Regions from separate parts of the Streptomyces sp. R35 genome, predicted to be linked through region 3. Evidence: riboswitches for the same ligand, from Rfam matches in the RefSeq annotation. Region 3 holds a riboswitch; each other region holds the start of a gene.
What was found. A riboswitch is a leader RNA that binds a small molecule or an ion and turns the genes downstream of it on or off. The one in region 3 is predicted to bind cyclic di-AMP.
Positions count from the first base shown of each region.

Region 1: it holds a riboswitch for cyclic di-AMP, as region 3 does, so the genes downstream of both, AB5J50_RS30845 (NlpC/P60 family protein) here and AB5J50_RS08240 (C40 family peptidase) in region 3, are expected to answer to the same signal.
Region 2: it holds a riboswitch for cyclic di-AMP, as region 3 does, so the genes downstream of both, AB5J50_RS07375 (C40 family peptidase) here and AB5J50_RS08240 (C40 family peptidase) in region 3, are expected to answer to the same signal.

Region 1 is NZ_CP163440.1:6,764,006-6,769,430, reverse strand. It holds gene pcrA (DNA helicase PcrA) at 1-919, opposite strand, end outside; gene AB5J50_RS30850 (ScyD/ScyE family protein) at 995-2,077, opposite strand; cyclic di-AMP (ydaO/yuaA leader) riboswitch at 2,334-2,507, shown strand; gene AB5J50_RS30845 (NlpC/P60 family protein) at 2,515-3,681, shown strand; gene AB5J50_RS30840 (tellurite resistance/C4-dicarboxylate transporter family protein) at 3,779-4,756, shown strand; gene AB5J50_RS30835 (hypothetical protein) at 4,734-5,087, opposite strand.
Region 2 is NZ_CP163440.1:1,540,602-1,546,026, reverse strand. It holds gene AB5J50_RS07385 (alcohol dehydrogenase) at 1-696, shown strand, start outside; gene AB5J50_RS07380 (RpiB/LacA/LacB family sugar-phosphate isomerase) at 759-1,205, shown strand; gene AB5J50_RS07375 (C40 family peptidase) at 1,265-2,440, opposite strand; cyclic di-AMP (ydaO/yuaA leader) riboswitch at 2,449-2,609, opposite strand; gene AB5J50_RS07370 (molybdopterin-dependent oxidoreductase) at 2,752-5,425, opposite strand, start outside.
Region 3 is NZ_CP163440.1:1,733,994-1,739,418, reverse strand. It holds gene AB5J50_RS08265 (8-amino-7-oxononanoate synthase) at 1-1,012, shown strand, start outside; gene AB5J50_RS08260 (DUF397 domain-containing protein) at 1,025-1,249, opposite strand; gene AB5J50_RS08255 (helix-turn-helix domain-containing protein) at 1,262-2,119, opposite strand; gene AB5J50_RS08250 (ATP-binding protein) at 2,332-2,790, shown strand; partial or broken gene AB5J50_RS08245 (DUF6328 family protein) at 2,825-3,095, opposite strand; gene AB5J50_RS08240 (C40 family peptidase) at 3,109-3,582, opposite strand; cyclic di-AMP (ydaO/yuaA leader) riboswitch at 3,586-3,771, opposite strand; gene AB5J50_RS08235 (hypothetical protein) at 4,119-4,424, opposite strand; gene AB5J50_RS08230 (ATP-dependent Clp protease proteolytic subunit) at 4,432-5,067, opposite strand; gene AB5J50_RS08225 (hypothetical protein) at 5,200-5,361, opposite strand.

The DNA.
Region 1 (5,425 bases), 5.0 Mb from region 3:
CGCTGTCGGCGGGCCCCACCAGCTCCCTGACCAGGGCGTACTGCGCGTGGTTGGTGTCCTGGTACTCGTCGACCATGACGTGGCGGAAGCGGCGGCGGTAGTGCTCGGCGACGTCCGGGAAGGCGCGCAGCAGATTGACCGTCGTCATGATCAGGTCGTCGAAGTCGAGCGCGTTGGCCTCGCGCAGCCGCGACTGGTACATCGCGTAGGCCTGGGCGAGGGTCTTCTCGAAGCCGTCGGCGGCCTGGCCCGCGAAGTCCTCCTCGTCGATCAGCTCGTTCTTCAGGTTCGAGATCTTGGCGCTGAACGACTTCGGCGGGAAGCGCTTGGGGTCGAGGTCCAGGTCGCGGCAGACCAGGGCCATCAGGCGCTTGCTGTCGGCGGCGTCGTAGATCGAGAAGGAGGAGGTGAAGCCGAGCTTCTTGCTCTCGCGGCGCAGGATCCGCACACACGCGCTGTGGAAGGTCATCACCCACATCGCACCCGCGCGCGGGCCGACGAGGTGCTCGACGCGCTCCTTCATCTCGCCCGCGGCCTTGTTGGTGAAGGTGATCGCGAGGATCTGGCCGGGGTGGACATTGCGCTCGGCCAGCAGATACGCGATCCGGTGCGTGAGCACACGGGTCTTGCCGGAGCCCGCGCCGGCCACGATGAGCAGCGGGGCGCCGGAGTGCACCACGGCCGCCCGCTGGTTCTCGTTCAGCCCGTCCAGCAGCGCCGCCGCGTCCACGGCGGGCCGGGGCGCGCCGTCGCGGTAGTACGCGTCCCGGTCCGGCGGCACGTCGAACTTCCCGCCGAACAGATCGTCCGGAACGGGCTCCGGTACGTGATCGTCCTCGGGCGGCGGCGGGGGCTCTTCCTCGTGGGCCCGTGAGGGCTTGAGGTCCGCCAGGAAGCTGTCATCAAAGAGGCTGCTCATCGCTCTCCGAGTCTAGGCCGCCCCACTGACAGCCCGCCGCCACCCTGAAAACTCGACCGGAAGTGGTGACGCGGCTCAGAAGCCCAGGATCTTCCAGAGCTGTCCGCCCGGCGTCTTCTTGCCCTCCAGCACCGTTCCGTTACGGTCGGCGATCGACCAGGCCGAGACATAGACCTTGCCGTCGTACGGGTCCACGGCCACGCCCGCCGGGAACGGCACCCGCACATTCGTACGTTTCCCGTGTGCGACCTTGGTCACCAGGCTCGCGAACAGTTGGCTGACGTACAGATCGCCGCTCCGGTTGAAGGCGATGCCGGTGATCGATCCGAAGCCGCTCTTCCAGCCGAGGATCTTTCCGGTGGCCGGGTCGACCTTCCAGACGCGGGCGGTGGGCTTGGTGGCCTCGCCGTTCAGCTCGCCTGCATAGAGGCTGCCGTCGGGGCCGAGGGCCAGCGAGGTCGGGACCGACTCGTGCTTGTCGTGGTCCGGGAAGACGGTGAACGGGCGGGCCTTGCCGTCGGGCGAGACGGCCACCAGGTCGTTCCCGGCCGCGTCGGCGACGATCTTGCGGCCGTCCGCGAGCGCGAGAACGGCGTACGGGTTGGAGTCGACGGCCGTCTTGTGCGGGTTGTACCTGAGCTCGACGGCGGAGATGTCGGCGGCGATCGTCGCCTTGCCGGGGGCGACGCAGAGCAGCTTGCCGAGCTTGTTCCAGGGCGGGCCCGTGGGCACCCCGGCCTCGGGCGGGGCCCAGGTCTCGACGCCCCAGACGCTGCCGTTCAGTGCGGAGACGCCGTCCAGGCCGGTCGCGAAGCCACCGTCCTTGGCGGCGCCCGAGGGCAGCCCGTCCACCACCCGGTAGTGCTTCCAGGCGCCGCCGTCCCAGAAGACCTTGGTTACGGCGGCCGTGGTGCCGATGCAGGTCTCGTCGCTCTCAGGCCCGCCGCCGAGGCACTTCTTGCCGCCCCGGCCGGCCTCGGCGACGTACAGCTGCCCGTTGTCGTACGAGAGCTGGCGCGGATTGTCGAGGCCCGTCGCGATGACGCGGACGACGGGCTTGCCCGCGGCGTGCCCGCCGGTGGCGCTCGCGGGCGCGACGGCTCCCGTGACTGCGAGAGCGACTCCCGTGGCGACGACGAATGCCTTGCGCTTCCTCATGGCCATACCCCCCTTTACCCACCCCCACGGCATCCGACCGTGACTGGCTGGAAGGTAGCGCCCGGAACGGGGCGGACGACGCCACTCCTGACAAGTCACCACAGATCACTCCGGATTGACCGCGCGGGGTGACGCCCAGGGCAAAGGTCACGAAAATGTATCGGGCATATCGCACATCAAACTTCACACGGGCCACACGAGTTGGCTAGCGTGCCGGGCAGGCCGTTCGACCCGCACCGGCGAACATCGCCGGGCCGTGCGGCCTCCGCCGAGTTCGGCGCGCCCTCGCGGCAGCCGGAGCCGGGGACCCAACCGACCTTGGGGTGAATCGGTCCACCTGCCTTGTGGGGCAAGGACCGTAGGGCAAACCTTCCGGAACCACCCGCCCGAACCCGACAGCTAACTCGGTAGGCGGATGACGGAAGGAGTCGCCTCTCTTGGCGTCGCATCGCACACCGCGTCCTACGGGTACGCGCGTAGCAGGCATACGGACCCCCGCCGCCCTGGCGACGGCGGCGCTCACCTCGGTGGCCCTGCTCTCCCAGACGGCGAACGCCGCGCCCTCGGCCGAGCCCAGGCCGAGCCTCGAAGAAGTCGAGAAGAAGGTCAACGACCTTTACCACCAGGCCGAGTCGGCCACCGAGAAGTACAACGCGGCGAAGGAGAAGACCTCCAAGCAGCGCAAGAAGGTCGACAGGCTCCTCGACGACGTCGCCAAGCGCACCGAGAAGCTCAACACCTCGCGCGAGGAGCTGGGTTCGTTCGCGGCGGCGCAGTACCGCACCGGGGCCTCCGCCCCCGACACCGCGACCCTCCTGCTCGCCGACGACCCGCAGGACTACTTCGACCAGACCCAGCTGATGAGCCGTCTGACCACCCGCCAGAAGGCGGCCGTCGACGACTACATCACGGAGCAGGCCGCCACCACGAAGAAGCGCGCGGAGGCCTCCAAGAGCCTGCAGACGCTGACCACCTCGCAGAGCGCGCTCAAGACGTCCAAGGCAGACGTTCAGAAGAAGCTCTCCGCGGCCCGCGAACTGCTCTCGGATCTGACCGCCCAGGAGAAGGCGCGGCTCGCGGCGATCGAGAAGAAGAAGCAGGAGGAGGCCGACCGCAAAGCGGCCGAGCTGGCACAGCAGCAGGCGGCCGCGGCGAAGGCGGCGGCCGAGAAGGCGGCCCAGCAGGAGTCGTCGTCGAGCACCTCGACCGGTTCGTCGAGCTCGACCACCACCGACTCCTCGTACGCCACCAAGGCCGCCAAGGCCATCGCCTTCGCCCGCGCCCAGATCGGCAAGCCGTACGTCTGGGGCGCGACGGGCCCCGGCTCGTACGACTGCTCCGGACTCACCCAGGCCGCCTGGAAGGCCGCCGGCGTCACACTGCCGCGCGTCACAACCGACCAGGTGAACGCAGGCACGACGGTCTCCCTCTCCGACGCCCAGCCCGGCGACCTGGTCTTCTTCTACGACGACGTCAGCCATGTGGGTCTCTACATCGGCAACGGCATGATGATCCACGCGCCGAAGCCGGGTGCGTACGTCCGCGAGGAGTCGATCTACTACGGCGGGACCTCGATCATCCACAGCGTGGTGCGTCCTGCGTAACGCGTTCTTGCGGGCCACGCGCGCGTGAGGCTTGTCATCGGCCACGCGCGCGCGTGCCCCGCGGGCAACCGGCCCGAAGATCCCTAGCATCGGCCCCATGCCAGCAGCCGTCTCCCCGCTCCGCACCTGGTGGGCCCAGCGGCCGCCCGCCGCCGGTGCCGCCGTCATGGCCACCGGCATCATCTCGGTCGGGCTGCATCTGACCGGCTACGAGACCCTGTCCCGCATCGCGCTGGCCCTGACGTCCGCCGGCTGGCTCGCGCTCGCCGCGGACTTCGTCGTCCGGCTGGTGCGGGAGCGGGAGCGGTGGGTGGAGGAGGCGGGCACACCGGCCGGGCTCACCGCCGTCGCGGCGACCACCGTGCTCGGTACGGGGCTGTCAGCACTGGGGTGGCAGGGGCCGGCCGAGGCCCTGCTCGCGCTGTCGGCCGTCCTCTGGCCGGTGCTGCTCCTCAACGTCATACGGCACTGGAAGCGCCGTATGACGGGAGTCGTGTTCCTCGTGTGTGTGGCCACGCAGGGGCTCGCGGTGCTGGGCGCCACGCTCGCCGCGGCCGTGGGCCCGGAGTGGCTCGCGCATACGGCGCTGGTGCTGTTCTGGCTCGGGATCGCCCTCTACGGGGTGGCGCTCGCGCACTTCGACCTCAGGGAGGTGGCCCGGGGCGCCGGGGACCACTGGGTCGCGGGCGGCGCGCTCGCCATCTCGGCGCTGACCGGGGCCAAGCTCATCGCCGCGCGCCACGTGAACCCGTACCTGTGGAACAACGACGACCAGGGCGTCCTGCGCGCCGTGACCGTCGCGCTGCTGGTGCTCGACCTCGCCTGGTACTGCGTCCTCGCCGTCGCGGAGCTGGTGTGGCGTAGACCCCAGCACGACGTACGGCGCTGGGCGTCCGTCTTCCCGATGGGGATGACGGCGGTGGCGACCCTGTCGGTCGCGACCGCCCTCGACGTCCCCTGGCTCAAGGGGCCGGGGCAGGTGCTGCTGTGGATCGCGGTGGCGGCGTGGCTGGCCGTCGCGGCGGGAGCCGTGCGGTCGTCCGCCGTGGCCATCAGGTCCAGAGCACCGCGATGAAGATGTTCGCGGTGGTCAGCAGCCCGACGAGCCCGAAGAGGCCCTTGTCCACCTTCTCGTCGTCCCGCTTCACATAGACGAGCCCGAGGATCACGATCAGCAGGGCCAGCTTCACGCCGATCTTGATGGTGTTGACCGTGTTGTCGTCGGCCTGGTTGAGGCCGACCAGTACGACGCCCGTGACCAGCATGGTCAGCGCGCCATGCAGCATCGCGGGGACGAAGCGGGCGGTGCCCTGGCCCATCGCCTTCATCTGGGTGAGGAAGCCGCCGAGAAGCGAGGCGATGCCGATGATGTGCAGGCCGACGAAGAGATGGATGAGTACGTCCATGACGCCGGAGCCTAATCGGACGCCCGAGTCCCCCTTGTCACCGGCCCACCCCTTGTAACCCCTAGCACCCGGGCAACCCCGGTTTCCCCGGATTCGCGGCATCGGTCATCGCACTGCGTGAAGTCGGCGACGCCAGGCGGGGATCACGGTCACATACGGTCACTGGCCGATCCAGTGGCGACAGTTCCGCACATGGCGTTACCAACGCCTCACTCCCAGGTTTAGCGTCCTCCACCAGGTGACCGGCTCCCCACCGCCGCCCGGGCCAGGGGCGGCAGCCGGCCACCACCGCCGAGAAGGTCCGGCGGCGGCTCGCTCCCCCTGTGTGGGCCGCCGCC
Region 2 (5,425 bases), 190 kb from region 3:
GAGAACCTCAAGGTCCCCGGGTGGGCCTATGACGGGGGCTTCGCCGAGGCGGTGATCGCGCCGGCCGACGCCTTGGCCCGGATTCCCGACGCGCTGACGGCGAGCGACGCGGGGCCCATGGCCTGCGCGGGTGTGACCACGTTCAACGGGCTGCGGCGCAGCTCCGCCCAGCCGGGCGATCGGGTCGCCGTACTCGGCATCGGCGGACTCGGCCACCTGGGCGTGCAGTACGCGGTCGCCATGGGCTTCGAGACGGTTGCGATCGCCCGGGGAGCCGGCAAGGCCGACTTCGCCAAGCAACTCGGCGCTCACCACTACATCGACAGCACGGGAGACACCGCCGTCGCGGACGCCCTGCAGTCTCTCGGCGGTGTCAAGGTCGTGCTGGCCACCGCCGGCAGTTCCGACGCCATCACGGCGACCATGGACGGGCTGTCGCACCGTGGTGAGCTGGTGGTCATCGGGGTGGCTCCCGAGCCACTGGGGATCAGCCCGCTCCAGCTGCTCATGAGCGGCAAGGTCGTCCGCGGCCACCCGTCGGGCACCGCGCAGGATGTGCAGGACACCATGGCGTTCAGCGCCCTGCACGGCATCCGCCCGACGGTCGAGACCGTGCCGCTGGACCAGGCCGACGAGGCGTATCAGAAGATGCTCTCCGGCACGGCCCGCTTCCGGATGGTGCTCACCACCCGCTGACGTACGCGCCCCCGTCGCCCACTCGCAGGACGCGAGCCCAACCGCTGGGTAGTCTCCCAGACATGCGGATCTCCGTTTCCTCGGACATGGACGAACCCGTGGCCCGCTCCCTTGTCGCGGAGCTGTGCAGCCGTGGCCACGAGGTGCGGACGCATGGGGCGCTGCGCCCCGGGGACGACCCGCGGTGGGCGGCGTGCTCGGAGGCGGCGGCCCGGGAGGTCGCCGCCGGGACGTCGGACCAGGCGATCGTGTGCTGCTGGACCGGCACGGGCGCGTCGATCGCCGCGAACAAGGTGCCAGGGGTACGAGCGGCCCTGTGCACGGACGCGTACACGGCGGACGGCGCCCGCCGCTGGAACGACGCCAATGTGCTGGCGCTCAGCCTGCGGCTGACGTCCGAGCCGCTGCTCAAGGAGATCCTTGACGCGTGGTTCGCCGCCCAGGCCAGCGAGGACGCCGACGACCGGGAGAACGTGGCCCATGTAGGACGCCTCGACCTCGGGGGATAGCGGGCCCCAGGGCCGTGGAACCCCGCGACCCCGCGACCCCGCTGCCCCCCTGCCGGGCTTCAGGCGGGCCGTGTCGCGCCGTGGATCGCCGACTCGCCGGCGAAGAAGATCGACTCCTCGCGAAGGTAGCCCCCCTGGCTCGGGGCATGGATCATCATGCCGTCGCCGATGAAGAGGCCGACGTGGCCGGCGTCGCCGTAGAAGAAGATCAGGTCGCCGGGCCGGATACTGGCGAAGGGGATCGCCGTGCCGGTGACCGCCTGCTCGTACGCGGTGCGCGGGAGTGCGACCCCGGCGGTCTTCCAGGCGGCTTGGGTCAGGCTGGAGCAGTCGTACGAGCCCGGTCCGGTGGCGCCCCAGACACACGGTCTGCCGATCTGTTCACGGGCGAAGGCCAGCGCCTTGGCGGCCTTCCTGCCGTACTCGGAGTCCGATGCGCTGTCCGCGCCGAACGGCATGCTCGTGTCGAGCAGCATGCCCCCGGCGAGGGAGGTGTCTGTGCTGAGGGCGGCCGATTGCGGTGTCTGCCACCCCTCCTGGGCCTGGCGGTCGGCCCATGCCCCGGCGGTGGGCCACGCGTCCTCGGCCGGTCGGGAGGCGATCGCGGCCAAGGGCGTGCTCCGCTGTGCGGCGGTGTGCTGGGTGAGCAGGTCGCGGGCCTTGGCGAGCTTCTGCTGGATCTGTTCCTTGGAGGTCTTCAGCGAGGGCTGCCGGGGCTCGATGGCCGCTGCGGGCAGGGCCTTGGTGGCTTCCTGCCGTGTCTCCGGTGCGGCCGGCAGCGCGGCGACGGCCCTGGCGGTCAACTCCGCCACGGGACCGGCGGCCCTCCCGGCGGCGGGACCGGCGGTCAGTTCCGCGACGGGACCGGCGGTCAGTTCCGGGACGGGTCGGCCGGCCGCCGGCTGTGCACGGTCGGTGAGTGCGTTCTGCGGGCGTTCCGCCGGGCGGGCCGGCATTCTGTCGGCCGGGAGCCTGGCGGGCACGGTGGGACCCAGCCGCGTGCGCGCCACGTCGAACCACTGCCTGGTCACGTCGTCGACGGCGGGATCGGTGCGCCTGCGCCCGTTGTCGGCCGCCGGGTTGACGCGCCCCCGCGTCCCTGCGGACGTCGCGCGGGTCGCGTTGTAATTACCGGTGGCGGTCTCGGCCTGGTCGTAGAGGGCGCTGATCCGCTGCCGGACCTCTTCTTGGCTAGGCCCGTCTGCCGCGCGGGATGTGGCTTGTTCCGGCGCCATGGGAGACGCGCTCCTTCCGTGTTCCGCCTACCGAGTTAGCTGTCGGGTTCGGGCGGACGGTTCCGGAAGGTATGCCCTACGGCCCTTGCCCTGCTGGGCAGTTGGGCCGATTCACCCCAAGTTTCGGTTGGGTCCCCGGCTCCGGCTGCCACGGAGGCGCACCGAACTCGGCGGAGGCCGCGCGACCCGGCGAGGTTCGCCGGAGAGAGTCGTGTTGCCTGTCGCCAACCTAGCCAATTTGTGTGGCTCACGTGAAGATTGAAGCGCGAAGTGTCCGATATGTATTTGTGACCTTCGTCGTACTGGCTGCCTCAGTAGACATCGCGGACGTAGCGTTTGTCGGCCGCGAGCTGCTTGACGAACGCGGCGGCGCCGTCCTCGTCCAGACCGCCGTGCACGACGGCGATGTCGCGCAGCGCCCGGTCGACGTCCTTGGCCATACGGGAGGCGTCACCGCAGACGTAGAAGTGGGCGCCGTCCTGGAGCCAGGACCACAGTTGGGGGCCGTGCTCGCGCATACGGTCCTGGACGTACACCTTGGTGCGCCGGTCGCGGGAGAAGGCCGTGTCCAGGCGCGCGAGGGTGCCGTCGGTGAGATGGGCGGCGAGTTCGTCCTCGTAGTAGTGGTCGGTGGCGCGGTGCTGTTCACCGAAGAACAGCCAGTTGGGGGCGGGGTGGCCGAGCGCGCGTCGCTCGTCGAGGAAGCCCATGAAGGGGGCGACCCCGGTGCCGGGGCCGACCATCACCATCGGAGTGGCGGGGTCGGTGGGCGGCCGGAAGTGCGGGGACCGCTGGACGAAGACCGGTACCGGACTGTCCGGTTCGGCGTCCGCGAGGAACGGGGAGCACACGCCCTGACGGAGGCGGCCGTGCAGGTTCTCCCAGCGGACGACGGACACCGTCAGCGAGACCAGGCGGGGATCGCTGAGCGGGCTGGACGAGATGGAGTACAGCCGCGGTTGCAGTCGCTTGAGCGCGTCCGTCCATTCCTGCGCGGTGGCCCGCACCGGAAGCTCGGTGAGGACGTCGACGGTCTGCCGGCCCCAGCACCACTTCGCGAGTTCGTCCTTGTTGTCGGGACGCAGCAGCTTCTTCAACTCGCGCGGGTCATGGACGCGTTCGCTGATGAAGCGCAGCACGTCGGGGGTGACGCGGGTGATGTCCAGGTGCTCGCGCAGGGCTTGGCGCAGGGCGACTTCACCGACGCCCGCGACCTCCACGGTGGCGGCCGGGTCGAGCCCGGTGACGGCCAGCCACTCGCCGACCAGCTCGGGGTGGTTGAGGGGACGTATGCCGAGTGCGTCACCGGCCTCGTACGCCAGCGGTACGTCGCTGTCGCTGGTGTCGAAGGTGAAGCGCCGTACTTCTTTGCCCGCCCCCGGCCGGCTCAGCAGCCTGTTGCCGGTGAGGCGTGCGGTGACCGGGGCGGGCTTCCGTGCACTCCGGGAGGGCGCCGGGGCGAGTGCCGGCGCCGCCACAGGGGCGGGGGTCAGCGCGGTGAGGACCTGGTCCAGCCAGGCCCGCGCCGAAGGCTCGTAGTCCGGTTCGCAGTCCGTGCGGGGCGCCAGACGCACCGCGCCCAGCTCGTCCAGGCGCTGGTCCAGACGGCGGCCGTGCCCGCAGAAGTCGTCGTAGGAGGAGTCACCGAAGGCGAGGACCGCGTACTGCCTGCCGGCAAGGCTCGGGGTGTCGTGCGAGGCCAGGGAGTCCCAGAAGGAGGAGCCGTTGTCGGGGGCGTCACCGTCGCCGAAGGTGCTGGTGATCAGGAGCAGCCCGGCGGCAGGCGGCAGCGCGGCGAGATCGGCGTCGTCCATGCCGACGAGGCTGGCCCGGTGTCCGGCCGAGGCGAGCCGCTCGGCGGTGGCCGCCGCGAACTCCTCGGCGTTGCCGGTCTGCGACGCCCACAGGACGACGATCTCGCGTCCCTCGGGGACGGACGTTCGCGGCACGGAGACCGCGGCGGGCACGGCGCGGGAGTACATGCCGGCCAGCACGCCGTTGACCCACAGCGCGTGGCCGGGGCTGAACGGCGCCGTCGGCGGGAGCACCGGCACGCCGGGGGCGCCCGCGTCGATACCGGCGAGGAATCCGACCAGATAGGTGCGCTCGGTCTCGCTCAGCGCGGGCGGCGGCGGGGCGGGGTCCAGACCGAGGGCGGTGGCCGCAGCGCTCGGCACCGCGTCTCCGGGTGCGGTCGTCCGGGCCATGGCCGGGACGGGTACGTCGGCCCGCGCGGGCACCTCGGCCGGCACGGCAGCCCGCGCGGCCACCTTCGCCAGCGACACCGCGCACACCTTGAACTCGGGCTGGAAGGAGAGCGGGTCGACGGCATCGCTGGTCACGGCGTTGACGCTCAGATACTCGCCGAACAGGTCGTTCCAGTGGAACGGCGCGAAACAGTTTCCCGGCCGGACCCGGTCCGTCACCACCGCGGGCAGCACGGCCCGGCCGCGCCGGGAGGCGACCTCCACCGAGTCACCGTCGCGGATGTCCAGCGCCTGGGCGTCGTCAGGGTGCAGTTCCACGAACGGGCCCGGGTTCAGCTTGTTGAGCTTGGCGACCTTGCCCGTCTTCGTGAGGGTGTGCCACTGATGCTGCACCCGCCCGGTGTTCAGTACGAACGGGTAGTCGTCGTCCGGCATCTCGGCCGCCGGAAGATGCGGGCGGGCGTGGAAGACGGCTCGGCCGCTCGGCGTGGGAAAGGACAGGCGGCCGTCCTCGGCGACGTACCTGATCGGATTGCGGTCGGGCCCGTCGTCGGACGCCGCGGGCCACTGCACGGAGGTGGAGCGCAGCCGCTCGTAGGACACCCCGCGCAGGTCGTAGCCCGTCTTCGGGTTCCAGGCGCGCTTGATCTCCTCGAAGACCTCCTCCGCACTGTCGTAGGAGAACCCCTTCTCGTAGCCCATCTCGCGTGCGACGGCCGCGATGATCCGCCAGTCCGCCATGGCTTCGCCGGGCGGCTCCACCGCGGGCCGGGCGAGG
Region 3 (5,425 bases):
CTACCTCGGTCTCGCCCGTCATCCGGAGATCACCGGGGCAGCGGCTCAGGCCGCGCGCCGGTGGGGCGGCGGCGCGACCGGCTCCCGGCTCGTCACGGGCACCACTGAACTGCACGGCGAACTGGAACGCGAGCTGGCCGACTTCTGCGGCTTCGAGTCCGCGCTCGTCTTCTCCTCCGGATACGCGGCCAATCTCGCCGCCGTCACCGCGCTCGCGCCGCACGGCTCGCTCGTCGTCTCGGACGCGGGCAACCACGCCTCGCTGATCGACGGCTGCCGGCTGGCCCGCGGCACGACCCAGGTTGTCGCGCACGCCGACCCCGACGCCGTACGCAAGGCGCTCGGCACCCACGAGGGGCCCGCCGTCGCCGTGTCCGACACGGTCTTCTCGGTGGACGGGGACGCGGCGCCGCTGGCCGAACTGGCCGTCGCCTGCCGGGAGTACGGGGCAGGACTGATCGTCGACGACGCGCACGGACTCGGCGTGCTGGGCGACGGTGGCAGGGGCGCGCCGCACGCGGCGGGGCTCGCGGGCGCCCCGGACGTCGTCGTGACCGTCACGCTCTCCAAGTCGTTCGGCAGCCAGGGCGGCGCCGTCCTCGGCCCCGCTCCGGTCATCGACCACCTGGTCAACGCGGCGCGCACCTTCATCTTCGACACCGGTCTCGCGCCCGCGGCGGCGGGCGCGGCCCTGGCGGCGCTCAGGCTGCTGCGCCGCGAGCCGGAGCGTGCCGCACGGGCGCGCGCGGTGGCGACGGCGCTGCACACCCGCCTTACGGCCGAGGGCCTCGAAGCGGTACGACCGGACGCCGCCGTCGTCTCCGTGCGCGCGCCGTCCCCCGAGCGGGCCGTGCGGTGGGCGGCCGGCTGCCGTGAGGCGGGACTCGCCGTCGGCTGCTTCCGTCCCCCGTCGGTGCCCGACGGCATCTCGCGGCTGAGGCTGACCGCCCGCGCGGACCTCACCGACGCGCAGATCGAGCACGCCGTACGCGTGATCAGCCAGCAGCGGTGAGTGTGGCGGCGGTCAGCTCAGTCCGGCGATGAATCCCTCCCAGGCGGCAGGGGCGAAGAGCAGGGCGGGTCCCGCCGTGTTCTTGGAATCGCGCACGGCCACCAGTTCGGCCCAGGGTCCCGGGCCGGGGCGTGCTGTCTCGACGCAGTTGTTCATTCCCGTGCTGCGGCTGCTGCGCAGCCATCGCACGTCGTGCAGCGAAGTACTGGATGGTACGTACCGAGGCAGTGCAGACATGGGGGTGCCTCCTTACGCGCCGTCACCTATCCCGGCGATGTAGTCCAACGAGTCCTCGGGCGAAAGGGCGTGGAACTGAAGGGCGTTGAAAGCTTCGCTGTAGGCCTGCAGGTCTTCTTTCCGTTCGAGGTAGAGGCTACTCGTCAAGTGGTCGAGAACAACCACATCCAGATCAGTTGTGTTCGGAAATGAGAAGATAACGAAAGGCCCTGTGACTCCGATGTGTGCTCCGGCGGCGAACGGCAGGACCTGAAGCCGCACTTGAGGCAGGGCGGCGGCCTCTCGCAGACGCTCCAGCTGCCGTGCCATGACCTCCGGTCCGCCGACCTCACGCCGTAACACCGCTTCGTCCAGAACGGCGCTCAGTTCCAGCGGTGGATTCGAACGCAGCACGTCCTGGCGGGCGAGGCGCACCTCGACGAGCGCGTCCAGCTTGTCGTCCTCCAGCCCGTCCACGGCGGCCCGCGTCACCGCCCGGGCGTACTCGGGCGTCTGCAGCAGCCCCGGCACGACGGAGGTCTCCAGCGTGCGCATCCCGCTGGCCTGCGACTCCAGGCTGATGAAGTCGCGGTACGTCGACGGCAGCACCCCGCGATAGGCGTGCCACCAGTGGTGCCGCCCGTTGCCCTCGGAGCCCGCCAGCACGACCAGGAGATCTCGTAAGTCGGGGTCCTCGACGGCGTACGCGTCCAGCAGCCGTGCTACGTCCGAGGGCTTCACCCCGCTGGTGCCGGTCTCGATCCGGCTCACTTTCGACTGGTGCCAGCCCAAGCGGCGGGCCGCCTCACCACTGGTGAGGCCCGCATCGGCGCGCAGCGCGCGCAGTTCGGCACCGAGCTTGCGGCGGCGTACCGCGGGACCGTGCTGCATGGCCGTACTCCTTACTCCTTACGAGCCGCCCAAATACGGTCTGGGGTCGCAGAGTTCACCGCTTCGAGCGACAGATATATGCATATCTTGGTGGATCGCACCCGTGACCGGCCCGGTAATGGCAGTCTGGCGCGAAGCACCAGTCCGGGACCGTACTCGAACCATCCGCTCCGTGTCGGACTCCGGTCCCGTGGGAAAGGGACGACGTCGCCATGGCAGATCACCAGGAAGCATCCGTCACTCTGCCGAGCGATCCCGCCTCGGTTTCCGCGGCCCGGAAATTCGTCGCCGATGTGCTGGCCGAATGGGGCCTGCCGTGCGACTCCGAAGTCGCGGACACCGTACGCCTGATCGTGTCCGAACTAGCAACCAACGCCGTCCAGCACACTTTCGGGCAGTCGCCCACCTTCACGGTGGACGTCCGGCTCGACCGAGACGAACACCTGCGCCTCGGCGTCACCGACAGCCACCCGCGCTTTCCGAAACGGCTGCCCGCAGCCGTCCAACAGGACAACGGCCGCGGCATGGTGATCATCCGCTGGCTGACCGCGGAATGCGGCGGCAGACTCGCCGTCCGGCCCACCAGGGAAGGCGGCAAGACGGTTTCCATCGAACTGCCGTGGACGGCATCGGTCCAGCCGGTGGCGGCCGGGGGACCTCAAGAGCCGTAGGAGGCGGCTCAGTTGTCGTGTCCGTACGACTCCGCTCGACGTTCTGCCGGAACAGGGAACGGTGCAGCGCGGCGGAGGCCGTGAACAGGGCGGCGACCGGCATCGAGAGCAGCGGCGTGGTGACGTGGGCGGCGCGCCGCACGGTGTCGGGCGAGGGGAAGCGCTGGGTGAAGGCCAGGGGAAGCAGGAAGGCGAAGCGGATCCGCACCGCCGGTCTGGCTGAGGCGCGGCTCCTGGAGCAGCTCGCTGAAGTTGTGGCCGGCGCGTTCACGCCCCGAGGGGGTGACGGCGGTGTGCGCCGTCACCCCCTCGGGCGGGTCAGCTGACGCGGCCGTACCAGACGCTCTTCGTCCAGATCTTCTGGAGCTTCACGACCTCCCCGGTCTTCGGGGAGTGCCAGATCTTTCCCTTCCCGGCATAGATGCCGACGTGGTACACGCTCCGGCCCGAGTGGAAGAACACGAGGTCTCCGGCCTTGCGGTGCGTGGCGGAGACATGGTGCGTCTTGTTGTACTGCGCCGCGGCCGTACGAGGCAGCTCCTTGCCCGCCTTCTTGTACGAGTAGAGCGTGAACCCGGAGCAGTCGAAACGGCGCGGCCCCGTGGCGCCCCACTGGTACGGGGAGCCCTTCTTGGAAGCCGCGACCTGAAGTGCCTTCGTCGCAGGAGTGGCCGCCGCGGCGTCGGGCGCGACGCCCGGGACCACGAGGCTGCCGCCCACGGCGGCAATGGTGAGAGCCGAGGCCGTACCGGCCCTGGTCCACAGCGACGGGACACGATTGAGCGCAGTCATGCGCAACCCTTCGTCAGCCGCCTGTGAAGGATGACCTGTCGGATTCGGGCTGGCGAAGTAGCCCGGCCGCTTACGCGGCTTCACCCCAAGGACCGTCCGGATCTCTCCGGCGGCCCGTCGTGCTGGGTCCTCCACTCCTGCCGATGCACTTCTGTCGACCGGACATCCGGGCAGCGGCAGGACTCGGCGTCCGCCCGGACCGCCCCGCCGTTGTGGCGGGGGCTTGTCGTCGGAAGGGATCTTCACGCATGAGTGTCCGAAAAACCGAGTGGAACCGGTGATTTGTGGGGTTACTCACCACTCACCCGTTCGGGTGGACACCCCTCCGTTCGAGGGGGTGTTGAGGAAGCCGACCACGCCCGTACCTGCATTGGAACGTCTCGTTCCGCCTTTCCGCTACGCGCGTTGCGCAACTTCTCCGCGCTCCAGGAAGGAGCAGCGTCTACTCCATCGGGGGGTACACCATTTGGTCCGTTTGAAACCCGGGCCGGACGCTTCGCCGGCTCGGCGCGTGCCGCGGCCCGGGTGCGCCTGCGTCAACTGTGGGAGTCGGGCGGCAGGGTGACCCGGGCCGCCCGCCGCTCCCCGTCGAGGACGCGCAGGGCCTGTGCCAGGGTCGGCGCGTGCACCTCGCTCTCACCCCGCTGATGCATCAGCGTGAGGGCGTCACGCAGCGCCGTCGCCTTGCCGACCAGCGCCTGAGCGGCCCGCAGGCCGCGGTAGGTGTCCCCGGGGCGGGCCGGGTTGATGCGTCCGAGCAGATCGACCACGTCGAGGTAACGGTCGATCAACTCGGCCTCGGCGCGCGTCAGCGCGGGCAGCGGGGGCAGTTCGGGGACCATCGGGCGATCACCTCGCGCCGGGCGCGGTGCGCGAGGTCTTGCGGCTCGGGACGATCCGGTCGATCAGTCCGTACGCCAACGCCGCCGGCGCGTCCAGGATCTTGTCCCGCTCGATGTCCGCGGCGACTTGCTCCGGACTCTGCCCGGTGTGCCGTACGAGCATTTCCTCCAGCAGCTTCCGGGTGCGCACCAACTCCTCGGCCTGGATGGCCAGATCGCTCGCCTGACCCTGGATCGGCTCGGAGACCGACGGCTGGTGGATGAGCACACGGGCACCCGGCAGCGCGAACCGCTTGCCCGGCGTGCCCCCGGCCAGCAGCACGGCCGCGGCCGACGCCGCCTGCCCCAGGCAGATCGTCTCCACGTCGCACGTGACGAACTGCATCGTGTCGTAGACCGCCGACATCGCGCTGAACGAGCCGCCGGGGGAGTTGATGTACAGCGAGATGTCCCGGTCCGGTGCCAGGTACTCAAGGTGCATGAACTGCGCCATCACATCGTTCGCCGACGTGTCGTCGATCGGCGTCCCGAGGAACACGATCCGCTCTTCGAGCAGCTTCGAGTACGGATCCAGGGTCTGGTGCCCCGTGCTGGTCCGTTCCGTGAACGTGGGCAGGACATAGTGGGCGGACGGGCTGTGCATGGTGCGCGCCTCCTCGGATCGACGTCTGTAAAAAATGTACAGGACGTACGTTCGCGATGGGGGCTGCCTCGCTCACAGCGAAAAACCCCGCGGAGCGAACCGCTCCACGGGGTCTGCCGCTGTGCTCGACGATCAGGTGAGGGGCGCCTCGGCCGGAGCGCCGTAGAAGGTGAGCGTGGGCCAACCGCGGGAGGTGGCCGTCTCGTTGAGGGCGTTCGCGATTTCAGGGGGGGTGGGGGTGAGCGACGCGGGGGTCTCCGAGTGCTGTAGGACACGTTCCCTCCTCGTTGTCATGCACGCCTCCATGGGTGAGGCCGCTTGATCGTACGAATGAATCGTTTTCGACGGAGCTGAATGA